DNA from 2 places in the Shewanella sp. Koi 1 genome. Region 1 is predicted to be linked to the other one. Evidence: riboswitches for the same ligand, from Rfam matches in the RefSeq annotation. Region 1 holds a riboswitch; the other holds the start of a gene.
What was found. A riboswitch is a leader RNA that binds a small molecule or an ion and turns the genes downstream of it on or off. The one in region 1 is predicted to bind cobalamin.
Positions count from the first base shown of each region.

Region 2: it holds a riboswitch for cobalamin, as region 1 does, so the genes downstream of both, ACUZ8J_RS03655 (TonB-dependent receptor) here and ACUZ8J_RS04590 (ABC transporter ATP-binding protein) in region 1, are expected to answer to the same signal.

Region 1 is NZ_JBREJM010000001.1:1,034,239-1,042,483, forward strand. It holds partial or broken gene metH (methionine synthase) at 1-2,855, opposite strand, end outside; gene ACUZ8J_RS04585 (histidine phosphatase family protein) at 3,066-3,788, shown strand; cobalamin riboswitch at 3,969-4,127, shown strand; gene ACUZ8J_RS04590 (ABC transporter ATP-binding protein) at 4,261-5,226, shown strand; gene ACUZ8J_RS04595 (FecCD family ABC transporter permease) at 5,223-6,371, shown strand; gene cobT (nicotinate-nucleotide--dimethylbenzimidazole phosphoribosyltransferase) at 6,645-7,697, shown strand; gene ACUZ8J_RS04605 (adenosylcobinamide-GDP ribazoletransferase) at 7,794-8,245, shown strand, end outside.
Region 2 is NZ_JBREJM010000001.1:800,848-809,092, reverse strand. It holds gene ACUZ8J_RS03665 (LysR family transcriptional regulator) at 114-1,019, shown strand; gene ACUZ8J_RS03660 (HDOD domain-containing protein) at 1,076-1,804, opposite strand; gene ACUZ8J_RS03655 (TonB-dependent receptor) at 2,085-4,043, opposite strand; cobalamin riboswitch at 4,153-4,386, opposite strand; gene ACUZ8J_RS03650 (hypothetical protein) at 4,512-5,180, opposite strand; gene ACUZ8J_RS03645 (hypothetical protein) at 5,418-6,854, opposite strand; gene ACUZ8J_RS03640 (hypothetical protein) at 6,858-8,219, opposite strand.

The DNA of each region.
Region 1 (8,245 bases):
AGTCTTCAAATACTTGGCGACCCAGCACATTGGGCTTGAACGGGGTGTAGTTTGCCCAGTCGTGCTGGCAGCGGTTTTCGCGGGCGGCTTCCAGCGAGACAATTTCCTTACGCTTGGTTTGCGATAAACGCTTAACGCGCATCTCTTCGTATTCGGCGTAGGTCTCATCGATAGTGGCTTGGCGAGTTTCATTGCTGATTAGCTTGCTGACCATAGGCACGGCGCGTGAGGCGTCGGCAATGTAAATCGCGCCATGGGGATAATGGGGCGCAATCTTCACCGCGGTATGGATTTTCGAGCAGGTCGCGCCGCCGATAATCGCTGGAATGGTAAGACCTTCACGGTGGAAGGTTTTCACATTGTGCACCATCTCATCAAGGCTTGGGGTAATCAGCCCCGACATGCCGATAATATCGATATTGTGTTCTTTAACCGCCTCGAGAATGCGCTCTACCGACACCATTACGCCTAAATCGAACACCTCAAAACCGTTACAGGCGAGCACCACGCCGACAATATTTTTGCCGATATCGTGCACATCGCCTTTTACGGTCACCATCAAAATCTTACCGTTAGATTGGCCTTCGACCTTCTCTTGCTCGATAAAGGGGTTGAGGTAGGCCACGGCTTTTTTCATCACCCGCGCCGACTTCACCACCTGTGGCAGGAACATTTTGCCCGAGCCAAACAGGTCGCCGACGATATTCATACCGTCCATCAGCGGGCCTTCAATCACATCCAAAGGCCGTGAGGCAAGTTGGCGCGCCGCTTCGGTATCTTCGTCGATAAATTCGGTGATACCTTTGACCAGCGCATGGGCGAGACGTTGATTAACCGGCCATGAGCGCCATTCTAAATCTTCTTTTTTCGCACTACTTGAGCCATCGCCCCGGAATTTTTCAGCAATCTCAAGCAATTGTTCGGTATTGTTTGAGTCTTCAACTGGACAGGGCAGGTTGAGCACCACGTTCTCGACCTTATCCTTAAGCTCGGGGTCGATATCATCGTAAATCGCTAGCTGACCCGCGTTGACGATACCCATGTCCATGCCGACTTTAATCGCGTGGTACAGGAATACCGCGTGAATCGCCTCACGCACTGGGTTGTTACCGCGGAAGGAGAACGACACGTTCGACACCCCGCCGGAAATCATCGCGTGGGGCAGGGTGGCCTTAATCTCTTTAATGGCTTCAATAAAATCGACGGCATAGTTATCGTGCTCATTGATACCCGTGGCAATGGCGAAGATATTTTTGGTCGAAGATAATGTCTTCGGGCGGAAAGCCGACCTTATCGACTAGCACGCGGTAGGCGCGGGTACAGATCTCGACTTTGCGCGCCTTAGTGTCGGCCTGACCTTGCTCGTCGAACGCCATAATAATGGCCGCGGCGCCGTAGCGTTTTACTAGGGTTGCCTGCTCGATAAACTTCTCTTCGCCTTCCTTCAAGGAGATAGAGTTCACAATTCCCTTGCCTTGAATACATTTGAGGCCCGCTTCAATCACCTCCCACTTAGAGGAGTCGATCATAATCGGCACCCGGCTGATATCCGGCTCAGAGGCGATAAGATTTAAGAACTTATGCATCACCTCGACGCCATCGAGCATGCCTTCGTCCATGTTGATGTCGATGATCTGCGCGCCGCTTTCTACCTGTTCACGGGCGACATCGAGCGCCTGCTCGAACTTACCTTCTTTGATCAGTTTTAAAAACTTGGCCGAGCCTGTGACGTTGGTACGTTCACCCACGTTCACAAATAGGGTTTGGGCGTCGATAGTGAGCGGTTCCAAACCCGATAGACGGCAGGCGACGGGGATCTCGGGTAATAGCCGTGGGGCAAAGGGCTCTACAGCTTCGCGAATGACCTTAATATGCTCGGGCGTGCTACCACAGCAGCCGCCGATAATGTTGAGCATGCCTTCACGGGCCCATTCTTGGATAACGCTCGCCATATCCTCTGGGGTTTCATCGTAACCGCCAAACTCGTTTGGTAGACCCGCGTTAGGGTGCGCCGACACATAACATTCGGCGATGCGAGATAATTCTTCGACGTAGGTGCGCAGCTCCTTAGGGCCGAGGGCACAGTTAAGGCCGATGGATAAGGGCTTGATATGGCGAAGGGAGTTATAAAAGGCTTCGGTGGTTTGTCCGGTCAGGGTTCGGCCCGAGGCATCGGTAATGGTGCCGGAGATCATAACTGGCAAACGCACTGGTGAATTTGGTCCAAAGAGTTCATCGAACACGGTTTCGATGGCAAATAAGGCGGCCTTAGCGTTTAAGGTATCGAAAATGGTCTCAACCATAATGATATCGGCGCCGCCTTCTATCAGGGCGCGGGTCGATTCGCAGTAAGCGGTCACTAACTCATCGAAATGGATATTGCGAAAGCCTGGATCGTTAACATCGGGGCTGATAGAGCAAGTGCGGTTAGTGGGCCCTAACACACCGGCGACATAACGTGGCTTACCCGTGGCTTGCTCGATTTCATCACAGGCCTCACGGGCGAGGCGCGCACCTTCGCGGTTAATTTCGGCGGACAGCGACTGCATATCGTAGTCGGCCATGGCGATAGTGGTGGCGTTAAAGGTATTGGTTTCAATAATATCCGCACCGGCTTTAAGGTAGTCGATGTGAATTTGTTTGATGATATCTGGCTGCGTGAGCACTAAAAGATCGTTATTGCCCTTAACGTCGGTATGCCAATCCTTGAAACGCTCGCCACGGTAATCGGCTTCTTCCAGCTTGTAGCCTTGGATCATAGTGCCCATGGCGCCGTCTAAAATCAGAATGCGCTTTGACAACTGGTTGCGAATGTCTGCCAGTGTTTGGCTGGCTCGATGGAGAGATATCGCCATAAAATGATTACCTTTACTACAGCTAAGTTGAGTCCAAAGTACGCAATCGGGTGACAAATTGCATTTTATTATTGAATGTCGTTCGTTATGTTTTGGACATTTATACGTATAGACGTCCATAATACGCGACATCGGATTGTCAGGGCAAGGTTAAAGTTGGTATAGCATAGGCGAGATAACCCAGATAAAAACGATAAAAGGAAAGATCAGATGAAGCAGCTCAGGTTATTACTGTTACGCCATGGAGAATGCGAGGGCGGGGCGATTTTACGTGGCCGAGTCGATGTGCCACTGAGCGACAAAGGCTGGCGGCAGATGTCGGCGGCGGTGGAGGCGCAGGCGACTGTGTGCCACGGTATTTATAGCTCGACCTCAAGGCGCTGCGCCGAGTTTGCCAAGGCCTTTGCGGCTGAGCTGCATTCGAGTGCATCCGTGGGCAGGAGTTTAGATGCGCCCGCGTCTTTGCCGCTTAAGGTCAATCTGCTGGAGGCGTTACAGGAAATAGCCTTCGGCGATTGGGATGGTTGCCTGCTCGATGACTTATATCAACGCGACGGCGAGCGGATGGCGGCCTATTGGCAGAATCCCTGGGAGGTGACGCCGCCCAATGGCGAAGCCATGGCAAGTTTCGAAGCCCGAGTCGATGGGGCGATAGAACAAATCCTCGATAAAGAGTTTGCCCTGCTGGCGATGGATGATGAACAGGCCCATGGGGAGTTTAATGCCAATGCACCCGCGGCCAATATCTGGGTAGTGACCCACGGCGGGGTTATTCGCCATTTGATGTCAAGGGCGCTGGGGGCGGTGAAAACCTTAGGTTTTTACAGTCAGCTCGCCTTACCCGTGGCGGCGGTGGTGACGATTAATGTCCTCGAGGATGAGCAAGGTAAAAGATACTGGCGTTTAGACTGGCCCTCGGGCCACTGTGAGTAGCTTAAACGCATCTGCCATCGCTATGATGAAAATTTTCTGATTTAAACAGCATTGCCTAATGAGCAAGATATAGGATAATGCTTTTCCCTGACGTTTGAGCCAGATAACGAACCCAGTACGTTAAGCTCAAAGGTCGCAGAAATAGGTGTTAGGAATTTTGTGCGATTGAGTGCTATTGCTTAAAGGCAACAGTATTTAAGCGCGCCGGATAACCCAAACATAATAGGGAATCGGGGAGCTGCCCGTCAGTAGCCCGAACTGTACCCGCAACTGTGAGTAGTCGAAGCATTTTGCTTCTTACCTACGAGTCAGGATACCTGCCTATTTCTGTTTTCGCTGCGTGCAGCCTTAGTTCTCGAGCGGGTAACTCGAGGGAGCAGAAGATGACATTAATGAGTTTCGCCCTGTTGGCCCAAGCGGCTGCTGGCACAAATAACACCAATCAATATCCATGTGGGAGCAATCGTTAGTGATGCATTCCACATCGAGCCTTGCGCCCTTAGCGCCCGCAGCGACTTCCGCCAATATGGCCCTTAAGGTCAGCCAATTGAGCTGGGCGATTGAGGGAAAAACCATTCTCTCGGAGATAAGCTTTGCCTTGCCGCAGGGGGAAATGCTCGGGCTGATTGGCCCCAATGGCGCGGGTAAATCCAGTTTACTGCGCTGTTTATACCGCTTTATTCGCCCTGCTAAAGGGCATATCAGCCTGTTTTCGCAAGATATTAGCGAGCTATCGCCAAAGGCGTTTGCCTGTAAAGTGGCGGTGGTGCAGCAGGATACGCCGCAATATTTCGATATGACCACAGAGCAATTGGTTGCCATGGGACTCACGCCCCATAAGGGCATGTTTGATAGCCATTCCAGCGAAGACAGTGACAAGATTGCCAAAGCGCTGGAAAAGGTCGGTCTGAGCCATAAAGTGCATCAGCAATACGATCGATTATCGGGCGGTGAGAAGCAGCGCGCCCTGATCGCCCGCGCCATAGTGCAGCAGCCGCAGTTATTGATTTTAGATGAGCCGACAAACCATCTCGATATCCGCTATCAAATTCAAATCTTAGAGCTAGTGCGAAGCCTTGGGATCAGTGTCATCGCCTCGATTCATGACCTGAATTTAGCCAGCGCCCTGTGCGACCACTTACTGCTACTGGATAAGGGGCAGGTGAGTGCCATGGGCACGCCGGCTCAGGTGTTAACCGAAGAACGTATTGCCGAAGTGTTTGGGGTATGCGCCCAAGTGACGCCCCATCCACAGCATGGTAACCCCTTGATTAATTACTTTTATGGTTATCAAAAGTCTAAGAGCGATACTGCGGACGCAGCGAGTGACTCCCACCCCGTTTCGGCTCAAGCGTTACCTCCTGTGGCCTGCGCCTGTCATAACCCCGGGGCGCCTAACGCGGCCTTGCATAAGCATAGCGTTGAACCCACGCCATGATAGACACACTCAAATTGGTGACCATGAATTTTTTTAGCCACATTTTTACGCCGCTCACCCGCCAGCAATGGCTGATTTTAGGCTTGGCGGGCTTTGCCCTGCTCACCCCCATCGCTGCCGCGAGTTTTGGCGCGGCAAACATTAGCTTTTTAGATGTGCTGCATGTGTTTATCAATAAACTCAGTCACCTGTTTATGACTGATGAGGCCGTGAGCACCAGCAGCATGACAGAGCGGATTGTGATGGAGCTGCGACTGCCACGGATTTTACTTGCCTTTGTGGCGGGGGCTGGACTGTCCTTGGCGGGGAGCGTGCTGCAAACCGTGACCCGTAACCCCCTTGCCGATCCTTATCTGTTCGGCATTAGCTCCGGCGCTTCGTTTGGTGCCGTGGTCATGTTGACGCTGTTCACTGGTTCTGGCCTGTTTGGCAATGCGGGCGCGATAGCCAATTCGGGGATTTTTAGCGGCGCAGGGGGCTTTGCGGGGCTCTTGTGGTTTAGTTTGCCCTTCGGCGCCTTTATTGGTGCCAGTCTGTCGGTGCTAATCGTGCTGGCGTTAGCTGGGTTAGGTCTTAAGAGCCAGGTAGAGCGGATGTTGCTCTCTGGCGTGGCAACCTCCTTTATGTTTGGCGCGTTAACCAGTTTACTGCTGTACTTTGCCAGCCCACAGGCCACCGCATCGGTATTGTTTTGGAGCCTTGGCAGTTTTGCTAAGGCCAGTTGGTCGCTGTTGGTGCTGCCGTCCTTAGTGGTGCTGGTGAGCTTTTTAATTATTCTGGGTTGGAAGCGCCAAATCATGGCGTTGCAAGCGGGGGATGAAACGGCTCACACCTTAGGGGTGAATGTGCCTAAGCTGCGCCTCAATATGCTGCTGCTCTGCTCGCTTATCACCGCCATTTTAGTGGCGACCTGTGGCGGCATTGGCTTTGTCGGCTTGATGATCCCGCACACAGTACGTTTGTTATTCCCCGGTCGTCAGCCCATCTTACTGACGGCGCTGGTGGGCGGCCTGTTTATGGTGTGGATTGATGTGCTCGCCCGATGTTTGCTTGGCAATCAGGAATTACCCGTAGGGATTATCACCGCCGCGATTGGTAGCTTCTTCTTTTTGCTGATTTTGCGTCGGCGCAAGCTATCGAACTAGTTATTTGCATGCTGATTTTGATAAGCAATTGTTCGATAAGTGATTGTTGAAAGAGAAATTGCCCAACTCGAATGAGCCAAATTCGTACTTAGTGCGTATAGCAAATCGCTGCCGAATGCGTCGTAGTGGTTGTTCTAGAATGTAGTTGCGAACGCATCCTTGCGAACAAATCGTTGTGAACGAATCGTTGTGAAAGAATAGTCGCGAGCGTATTAGCCAATAAGTTATGAGTAGCGGCTCCACATGGGAGCCTAAATTGCCACTGGAGCGTGAATGTCTCAATCTGCCCTGTTATTTCAAATCGAGCCTGCGAGTCGAGCGCAGGATCAGTTTATTCAACAAAAGATCGATCTGAAGACTAAGCCGCCGGGCGCTCTGGGGTTGTTAGAACCCTTGGCGCTGCAAATTGCCCGCATCCAAGGGCCGCAGCAATTACAGATAGTTAACCCAACCATGTTGGTGTTTGCTGGGGATCATGGGATTGCCGCCGAAGGCGTGTCGATAGCCCCGAGCGAAGTCACGCGGCAAATGGTGCAAAATTTTGCCCATGGCGGCGCGGCTATCAATGTGTTTTGTCGCCAATTAGGCTTCAATCTCGAGGTGATTGATTGCGGTATTTTAACCCCAGTTGAGGGTATCGAAGGCATTATCGACCAACGCCTTGGCGCCGGCACTGGCGCAATTCACTTAGAGCCAGCGATGAGTTTAGCCTGTGTGGACAAGGGCTTTGCCATGGCGCAGGCGTTAATCGAGCGCCACCATCAAGCGGGTTGTAACTTGGTCGCCTTTGGCGAGATGGGCATAGGTAACACCTCTTCCGCTGCGGCGATTATGGCGGCCATCATGCAACTCGATGTGGCCGACTGTGTTGGCCGTGGCACGGGGATCAGTGCCGAAACCTTAGAGCGTAAACAGATGCTTATCGAACTCGCACTGTTGTTACATCAGAGTGCGATGACAGGCCCTAAGCAAGTGCTGGCCTGTTTGGCCGGCTTTGAAATTGTGCAGATGACGGGGGCCATGCTCGCCGCCGCAGAGCGCAAGATGCTGGTCGTGGTGGATGGTTTTATTGCAACCGCAGCGGCGTTGGTTGCCGTGACTATTAATGCCCATGTGCGGGATTATTTGATTTTTGCCCACCGCTCCGAGGAGCAAGGTCATCAGCGGATGTTGGAACATTTAAAGGCTAAACCTTTGTTATCTTTAGGGCTGAGATTAGGCGAAGGCACGGGCGCTGCCTTGGCATTGCCGTTAATTCAAGCCGCAGTAAATTTTTACAATCAAATGGCGAGTTTTAGTGATGCCGGGATTGAGGCTGTTGTATGATGTGCCCTGCTAAGTGTCTTATTTAAAATAATAACTTTTAGCTAACCGTTTTAATCTTAAACCTTGCAGCAAGTGTTAATTCACTAAGGATGCTTTATGTCAGAACGCGAAAGCTGGCACAAAGAGATAGATTTGTTTTTAGTGGCTATGGGCTATTTTACCCGCATTCCTATGCCCAAATGGGTTGAGGTCGATGCCGACAAGCTCAATAAAGCCAGCCGTTACTTTGGATTAGTGGGCCTGCTGGTGGGGCTACTCAGTGCCATCGTGTTTTGGCTCACCCAAAACTGGTTGCCTGCCGGCGTGTCCGTACTGCTGTCGATGGTCACAGGCGTGCTGCTCACGGGTGGTTTTCACGAGGACGGTTTAGCCGATACCTTCGATGGTTTCGGTGGCGGTTGGACGGCGGAAGACAAGCTGCGGATCATGAAAGACTCTCGCCTAGGCAGCTACGGCGCCTTGGCTTTGATGCTCGTGCTGATGCTTAAGTGGCAATTATTAGTGGAACTCGCGCTTTATGATCCTGTGGTTGCAGGCTCGGCGATGAT
Region 2 (8,245 bases), 230 kb from region 1:
CTAGATAAATCACAATGGGCGTCTGGACGTCTAGAAGTTTATTGTGATAGTCTCTATGCCAGCAACCGAATTGATTTCAAGCACAACATGAGCGAAATTCACTTGGAGTGATCATGATCGAACTAAGACATCTGCGAACCTTAATGGCCCTGAAGGAAAGTGGCAGCTTGGCGGGCGCAGCCAAAAAACGTTTTGTCACTCAATCGGCTCTCTCCCATCAAATTAAGGAGTTAGAGCAACGAATTAATTCGCCCATTTTTGTGCGTAAAAGCAAACCCCTCTCCTTTACTCAGGAAGGCGCACGGCTGTTGCACCTCGCCGAAGAGATCCTGCCTAAGGTGTTAGAAACGGAAACGGATCTAAAAAATGGCCTAGAGACAGAGACCAATCAGCTCAGAGTGGGGATTGAATGCCACAGCTGTTTTCGCTGGTTAATGCCAGTGATGGAGCAATTTAGGCAAGATCATCCGCAGGCCGAGTTAGATCTGTCGAGCCGTCATCTATTCGATTCGCTCAATGCCTTGGAGATGGGCGAACTCGATATAGTACTGACCTCAGATCCCGTACCGGGACACTCGCTCGCCTATCAGCATTTGTTTGATTTTGAAGTGAAGTTAGTGGTTGCCAAGGATCATCCCTTAGCGAAAGAAGCCTATGTTACGCCTAAGCAATTGGCCCGCTTACCCATTATCAGCTACCCAGTGCCACTGGCGCGTTTAGATATTTATCGCCACTTTTTAGAACCCGCAGGCGTTGAAGCCGGCGAGCAAAAGACCTGCGATTTGACCATGATGTTATTGCAACGCATCGCCTGTAAGGACGGTATCGCCGCCCTACCCAACTGGTCAATCAATGAGGGACATGGCTTGAGTTTAGCTTCAGTCAAACTCGGCCAAGAAGGCTTAAAGCGCCCACTATTTGGGGCCTATCGCCGCCACAGCGCGAACTCGGCCTTAGTGCAAAACTGGCTGCAACTGGTAGCAAGCGAAGGTTTAGCGCGTCAGCAAAAATCCAATTAGTACCGTAAAAACAGCATAAAAAAGCCTGCAATTGCAGGCTTTTTTATGAGCAGTGCTTAGAGCGGGTTGAGTAACATGCCGCGCATCGAGAGCACGCGGCGCAGGATTAACCCGGGAGAATTTTGATTGCGGGTCTGGCGCAGATTATGGGCGATCATAAACTCTTGGCGCAGATCCTGATCGAGATCTAAGGCCTCAAAGGCTTCGATGGTTAAGGTCTGCTGCTGATTATCAATCAATGACTTAATCACGCTTAACGGGAAAGATTGCTCAGAGCTGGCATTTAAGTAAGCAAAGGCCGTTAGGGCAATGATTTGCCCGAACACACTAAACAGCGCCAAGGTTTGTACTTCATCGGGGTCGACATCGACATCCGGCATATCGACTAGGCTGTCGACCGCATCGGTAGCGATATTTTCCGTGAGTTTCCAATAACCTTGTACCAACTTCTTATAGGGTTGGGGTAATTCATCGAGGCGTTCTTTCAAATAGAAGGTGAAGGCATAACGATAAATATTGACCTGGCCTAAACGGATTAGGGCGTCTTTTAAGGAGCGAGATTTAGGATTTACTACACCTGAAGCCTGCGCCGAATTACTGCGCATCAACATGTGGGCAGCTAATGCGGGATCGCTCGAAATAATATCGATCACATTACGAATGTCGCCTTCGGCAAGGATCGCTTTTTTGAGTGGAATTAAGATCCCACGGCGACCGATCACTTGCTCTTCATTCGCTATGATGGCTCTCACTTGAGTAAAAACCTGTTGCTCAAGATCTGTCATAAGACACTTTACACCTGTTAATTAGCTATAAGATGATTCGAATACCGCTCACATCATACCCAAACTACTGAGAATTTCAGCCCTAAGTCGCAGAATAATTGTGACTATGCTTTAGATGAAGTGATCTATAGCACAAGCAACGACTTAGGCCATCTCAAAATAGGCTGAACTTATAAAGAATACACCGAGAAAATGGATTTTTCTCTGCGCATAGCCAAACAACAGAAATAATAAAGCCAGACTGAGTCTGGCTTTATTCGGTTAAGCATTAATTTCAAACTTAGAAGCGGTAACCCACAGTCAAGCGAATATCACGGCCTCGGCCTGAGTAATAGCTATCACCCCAAATGCCACCGTAGTAACCCGAGCTAACATACTCTTTATCAAACAGGTTATCGATACGCAGGCTCGCTAACCAAGCATCACGGGTATAGTTAAGGGCTAGATTACCTAAAACATAGCTAGATAATTTATCGCCTTCGTTGCCGTTATCGCCTTCAATAAAACGATCGCCCGTGTAAATTGCCTCAGCAAACACTTGGAAATGCTCGGCAAAATCCATGCTGACATAACCGCGTCCCGTATGCTCAGCCACCCAAGACAATTGCTTGCCATCATTCACCCCGTCGGTAAATTCGGCATCAATATAGTTATATTCCAAGCCTAAGGTGAGGGCTTGAGTAACCTGCCAATCCCAATCGGCACTCGCGCCATAGCGGCGTGATGCATCGGCATTGACGTTGGCACCTTGGAAGCTGCCGCCAACAGGTTTTTCAGCACTTGGGTCGAAGACAATTTCATCTTCTAAATCGAGGCGATATAGGCTAACGCGTAGGCTTTGGCTGGCCACAGTCCAATCCCAACCCGCCTCATAGGAACGGCCTGTCTGTGGCTTTAAGCCATAGACATCTTTCGGGGTGTAAGCTTGCTCATCGACCTTAGCAAAGCGGAAGTTTTCATCGCCACGTAGATAGAATCTGTGCTCGGCGCTCGGACGGTAATTTAAACCGAACTCGAATGCGGTCGCATCTTCATCTAAATCGATGCCGTTTGGATACACATTGCCATCGACCAGATCGTCGGTCACCCGCGCATAACGGCCGCCCACTACATAGCTTAAGGTGTGGCTTAATGGCACAGTGGCTTGCAGGTAAGCACTTTGCATTTCCTGCACGTTGCTGCGCGCCATAGAGTCAAACTCGGCCTTACCGCGGCTGATGTCTAAACCAGTGACTAGGTTTAGCTCACCTTGACGAGTGCTGTAGGTGGCTAGCGCTTTAGGGCTAAACATCAGCAGTGAGCGAGTATTATGGCTCTGACCCCAATTGAGCGAACTGACTAAGGTATCGCTGTAATCCAGATCCGCCGCCAATGCCCAGTTTTGGTTAAGCTGATGCTGATAACCGCTGCGCGCCGCTGTGGTCATTTCATGGACATATTGATTGGAATTGAAAGACTGGCGTGGGTTTTCTTTGAACTGCTCAGGGGTCAACGCCCCTGGGTTTTCGCGGTCATCATCGTAATAGCTGGTTTCAACAAAGAAAGAATCTGTGGCGGTTTTATATTGAATACGGCCAAGGATAGAGCCCGTTTCATTGGCATTGTGCTTGCGATAGTTATCGCCTTGGTTGTAGCTACCGGTCAGGAAATAGTGCCAATCTTTATTGATGGCGCCCGACACATCGCCGCGACCTTCGTAGGTATTAAAGCTGCCGCCGGATAATTGCACGCTGCCGCCCGTATTCTCTGGCGACTTAGTCACAATGTTAATCACCCCGCCGACAGCTTGATCGCCATAGAGCACGCCCGCGCTGCCCGATAAAATCTCCACGCGCTCAATTAAATTGAGTGGAATGGCATTCAGGCTAGGGGCTGCGATATCGATGTTATTTAAGCGACGACCATCGAGCAAAATCAGCGTGTTGTTAACGGCGGTGCTGGCGCTAAAGCCGCGCATCGCGAAGCTAGTACCAATGTTATTGTCGGACAGCTGAATACCACTTTGACCACGTAACACTTCGGTCAAGCTGGTTGCGCCACTCTGCTCAATCGCAGCGGCATCAATCACATTCACATTGGCGGCAATATTTAAGGGGGTCTTGTCTGAACGGCCAATTACGACGATATGCTCATCGACTTTGGCGACGCTGGCATCATCGGCCGCCACGGCGGGGGCGATAACAGAAAAGCTGCAAAGGCTGCCGATCAGCAGCGCGATTTTAGTTGGATGTGTTCCCATTTTACCTTTAACTCCTGCAAGGAAAACGGGGCATTGGCGCCACGATACCGTTGATTCAGTAACAAATACTGACAGTCACTATCGCATTTTGAGATCTGCCCACCGAAATCTCAAAAACACCTTTAGGGCCGGTCTCCGGACTTAGGCTATGTTAATCCAAGCAATAGAAGGACTAACGCGAAACAGACCTTTGCACACTCGATTCTCTGGCTCACCTTGAGCTACCTAGCGAATGCGGTCGTCTCTCACCTTTTACCGTTGCGGGGGCAGTGCCAGAATTTCACTGGCTTCCCGATTATCTCGCGACGAATGCATCGCAAGCACCACAGAAGGTTGACTAAAAATAGGTTCAGAGGGCGAAAAACCAGTTAACGCCCAATAAGGCTCGTGGCATATCAAGCCTGAGCGCGCGCATTATAGACGTCTATACGGATGAAAGTCCATGCTCATCCGTCTCTCGACTGACAACTACTTTAATGAATAGGGCGCTAAGCCAGAAATAAAGTCAGCACTGTTGGCCGCCTGCAAGGGAGGTTTGTCGGCAGAAAACACATCGCCACGCATCGATTTATGCAGTAAATACAAGTCTTTGTTACCACTTACCACGGTATAGTAACCAATTTCGCCCTGGGGATGAGAGGTAAAAGCACTGGGATTAAACTGAGTCGCGCTATGGACATTCGGCATTGTGGTACAACCGAGAATAGCTTGAAAACCTTCGTGACCGTCTACTTGGGTATCCCCTAGCTTTTGATACACTACTTCACCGTCACAGGCGGCTTGGTAAGTTTCAGCCATCGCATCTAAAAACTGCTCGGGGCTCACGCTTTCGGCCATGTCCTTAAAGCCTTGCACACAAAACAGCGCACTCCATTGATTGAGCGCCTCCTGCTCCGGCACAAATTCCGCCATAAACATACCCGCACGTTCCTCATGGTAGGCTTGACGCCAACCCTTTGGCAGATTAAATCCTAATTGCTGACTAAAGACAGGCAACACATGGGTATGCGACGCGCCACTTACGCTGCGAGGCATATCCAATTTCGCCTCGACGGATTCAGAGCCGATTAGGCTGCACAGCATTAATACGCTCGCGCCCTGCCATAACCTCATCTGCATATGGGGTATACATTTCATTATTATCATCCTTGTATCGCATTGTTATGGGTTAATACGACATATGAAATTGCATAGAAAACATCCAGCATTCTAGCGAAGATGTAAATAAGATAACAGTTAAAAAGCTAAACAAAATGATACTTATACAGTCACAACAACTGTAAAACAGCAAATAGCAGCCAAAGATAGGGTCGATGATGGATTTAAAAAGCTGGTGAATGAACTTTCACCAGCAGAGAAATGCCCTACAATGAGTTAGTCAAATGACCAATTGATTTTCCGCTGCGGCCTTGCCTGACTCAAAATCGCCTGCCGTTGCTCTGGGGTCTCACATTGGGCAGCGGGGGTGAATTCCAGCGGCTTAACCACCAAGGAATCGGCAGGTTGTACCGACGGTTTATCAAACATTCCGAGATTCATCGACCAAGAGACCCATTCTCCCTTTTCACTGATCCCCACAAAACCATCATTTGCCGGTGCTAGCCAAGTGAGGCGTGGAATGCGCTCAATCAGTTGCTCGACATTTTTAAGGTCTGCCCGATAACCGACGGGTACCACTTTGCCGTCGGGGCGCGTAAAGGCAAAGGAGGACTTACCTAGGGTAATTTTGCTGCCTTGCTGCCAATATTTGTCGAGGATCGCTTGAGCATGATGAAAGCCAAACAGATAGGCGTAATCCGTATCGTCGGCGAGAATTTGCGGCGTAGCATTGTCACGCAGTAGCAAGAATCCCGGGCCGACGCTGATAATCTCCTTCACGCCTGTGATATCGGTTTTCTTGATCCAATCGACGCCACAGTTAATGCCATCGCCCCAGAAATGGGCATCCCCCGTTGGACTTAACACCGCAAACGCGCAACTGTTTGCCGTGAGACTCGCCACATCCTCAAGGGCACTGCGGATCGGATAAGCATCACTGCGCCAGCCCCAACTCACCACTGAGCCATCTTTTTTCAAAGCGGCATAGGTGTTTTGAAAATATTCGATATGTTTAATATCCGTCAGCTGCGACTGCAACTTCTTCATATTGGTCGAACTTTCAACCTCACCCCACACTACAGCGCTGGCGTCTTTTTTCAGGGCAATAAAACTGCGCCCTTTAGCAAAGATATCGACCACATCGACTAAGTCATTTTGCACCTGCAAACTATTGCCGCCGTAAGGCCCATAGCCCCAAGTATGTACCTTACCATTGGCATCGAGCGCGGCTAGGGCTTCTCGGTTGGCGAAGAGCTTAGTGATATTGGTCATGCGCGCTTGCAATGCCTTGTCCAGACTTAATTTCCCCGCATTGCCCCAATAGACCACAGTGCCATCTTGTCGCAGCGCAGCAAACCCATCTTTAACCGGGACAATTTGCTTCACTTGCTTAAGTTGTTCTGTCACTTCACGGCTATCGCCACCGGCAAAACTGTCACCCCAAGTGATCACCTCACCCGACTGAGTTAATGCGGCGAAGGCCGTACTGTTGGTCACCACAGTCTCGACTGCGGGTAAATCGCAGGGAATATGGCGATAATTCGGATTCGCCTTTTCCTGAAACTGGATAAGCTTGCCGTTATCAAATTGCAGCAAGGATTCCTTTTCATTTTCGACTACGGCTACGGGTTTAGGTTGGCTACAGGCGGTTAATTGTAACGCCACTAAGGCGGCCACCAGTGCCAAGGGGCGTGAGATAGGATAAGACTGCATTACTTATTTCCCTGTATTTGCTGAAACTTTGGTTGCTGAAACTTTGGTTACTGACAACGCGGGTTGCTGATTGGGTTGTGCTAATTTGGCTGATATCGACTCGAGTAACGGTTTGAGTTGGTATTCAAAGCCCTGACGCGAATCGATACGGGTTAGGAGAACTTGAATTTGTTTATCCAGCGCCTGCGCACTGTTTTGGCTTAGGGTGTCGAACGCCTTCGCCTGTACTAAGGCTGTTAAGAGCAGCCGTTGAACTGGGCCGATAGCCTGCACCGCTTGGCGGTTCAGTGCGGTATTGTCGAGCACTAATGTCACCAAGCAGAGTAAATAATCGAGGTGCACCGCAAAATCGACGGAGCATTGCTTTTCATCCGCCAAGCCGAACCTTAGTACTTTGGCCTCACACAGTGCCTTCAATGCCGCTAACTTTTCTGCGGTTAATTCCAATGCAAAAGGCAACTGCTTAGTGCGCGTCATCAACACAAAGCTGGCTAAGGTTTTAGCTGACAATGCCTGTTTACTACGGGCGAGCATCGCCAGCGCTAAGTCGTGAAATCCTAATGAACTCAAACGATAAAAGCTTATCATCACAATAGATTCATCTACCGATTCCAGCTTTTTTTTGCTCGGTGAGGTTTGCATTTGCTCGAATAAATCGACCAAACGCGGATAGTGCTCGGGGGAATGGCCTAAATGTTCAGCCGCTTCCCAGACCAAAATATTCGCGGCGGGATGCTGCCGATAGGTTTCAAGCAAACGGATAATCCCAGTGTAATCCTGTTGCTGTCCTAAGCGCTTGAGTATTGGCACATAACGGAACTCGGCCCAGCGGATCCTTAATAGCGTCAAACAGAAATAACCGACAAGCAAACAGCCTAATATGCCTGCGATGCCAAAGCCGAAGTCCAGTTTGGCGCGATCGCGGGTTAACTCAAGATCGGCGCTCGCCCGTGTTGGCGCCTCGGGAAGATAATGCACAAAACTTTGCCCGTAGTTGGGCACTAATGCGCCAGGAGTGTCGCCCTGCGGCGGCCGTAATTGATAGGTCGCTTGGCAATTCACGCCATCGAGCTCCCATTGGCGAACGAGGTTGCCCTCTGCGGTGCGATACTCAACCAAGCAAATCAATCTTTGGTTATATACGCCCGTCGAACTGCGCTCACTACGATAGGCCGTCTCAACCACTCGACCTATGGCTACATCGCCACGCTCTAGTAACTGATTGACCAGAAACCACTTTTGCGCCCCCTCCCAGAGAAACAGCGCGGCAACACCAGCCAAAAAGAGAGGGACACTGGTCAAGAGTATTTCTAACCAACCCCAAAAACGTGCGGGTGCACCCGAGGTTAATTGACTGCGATTCATCAACACGCCAGAACTTCCTTATCATT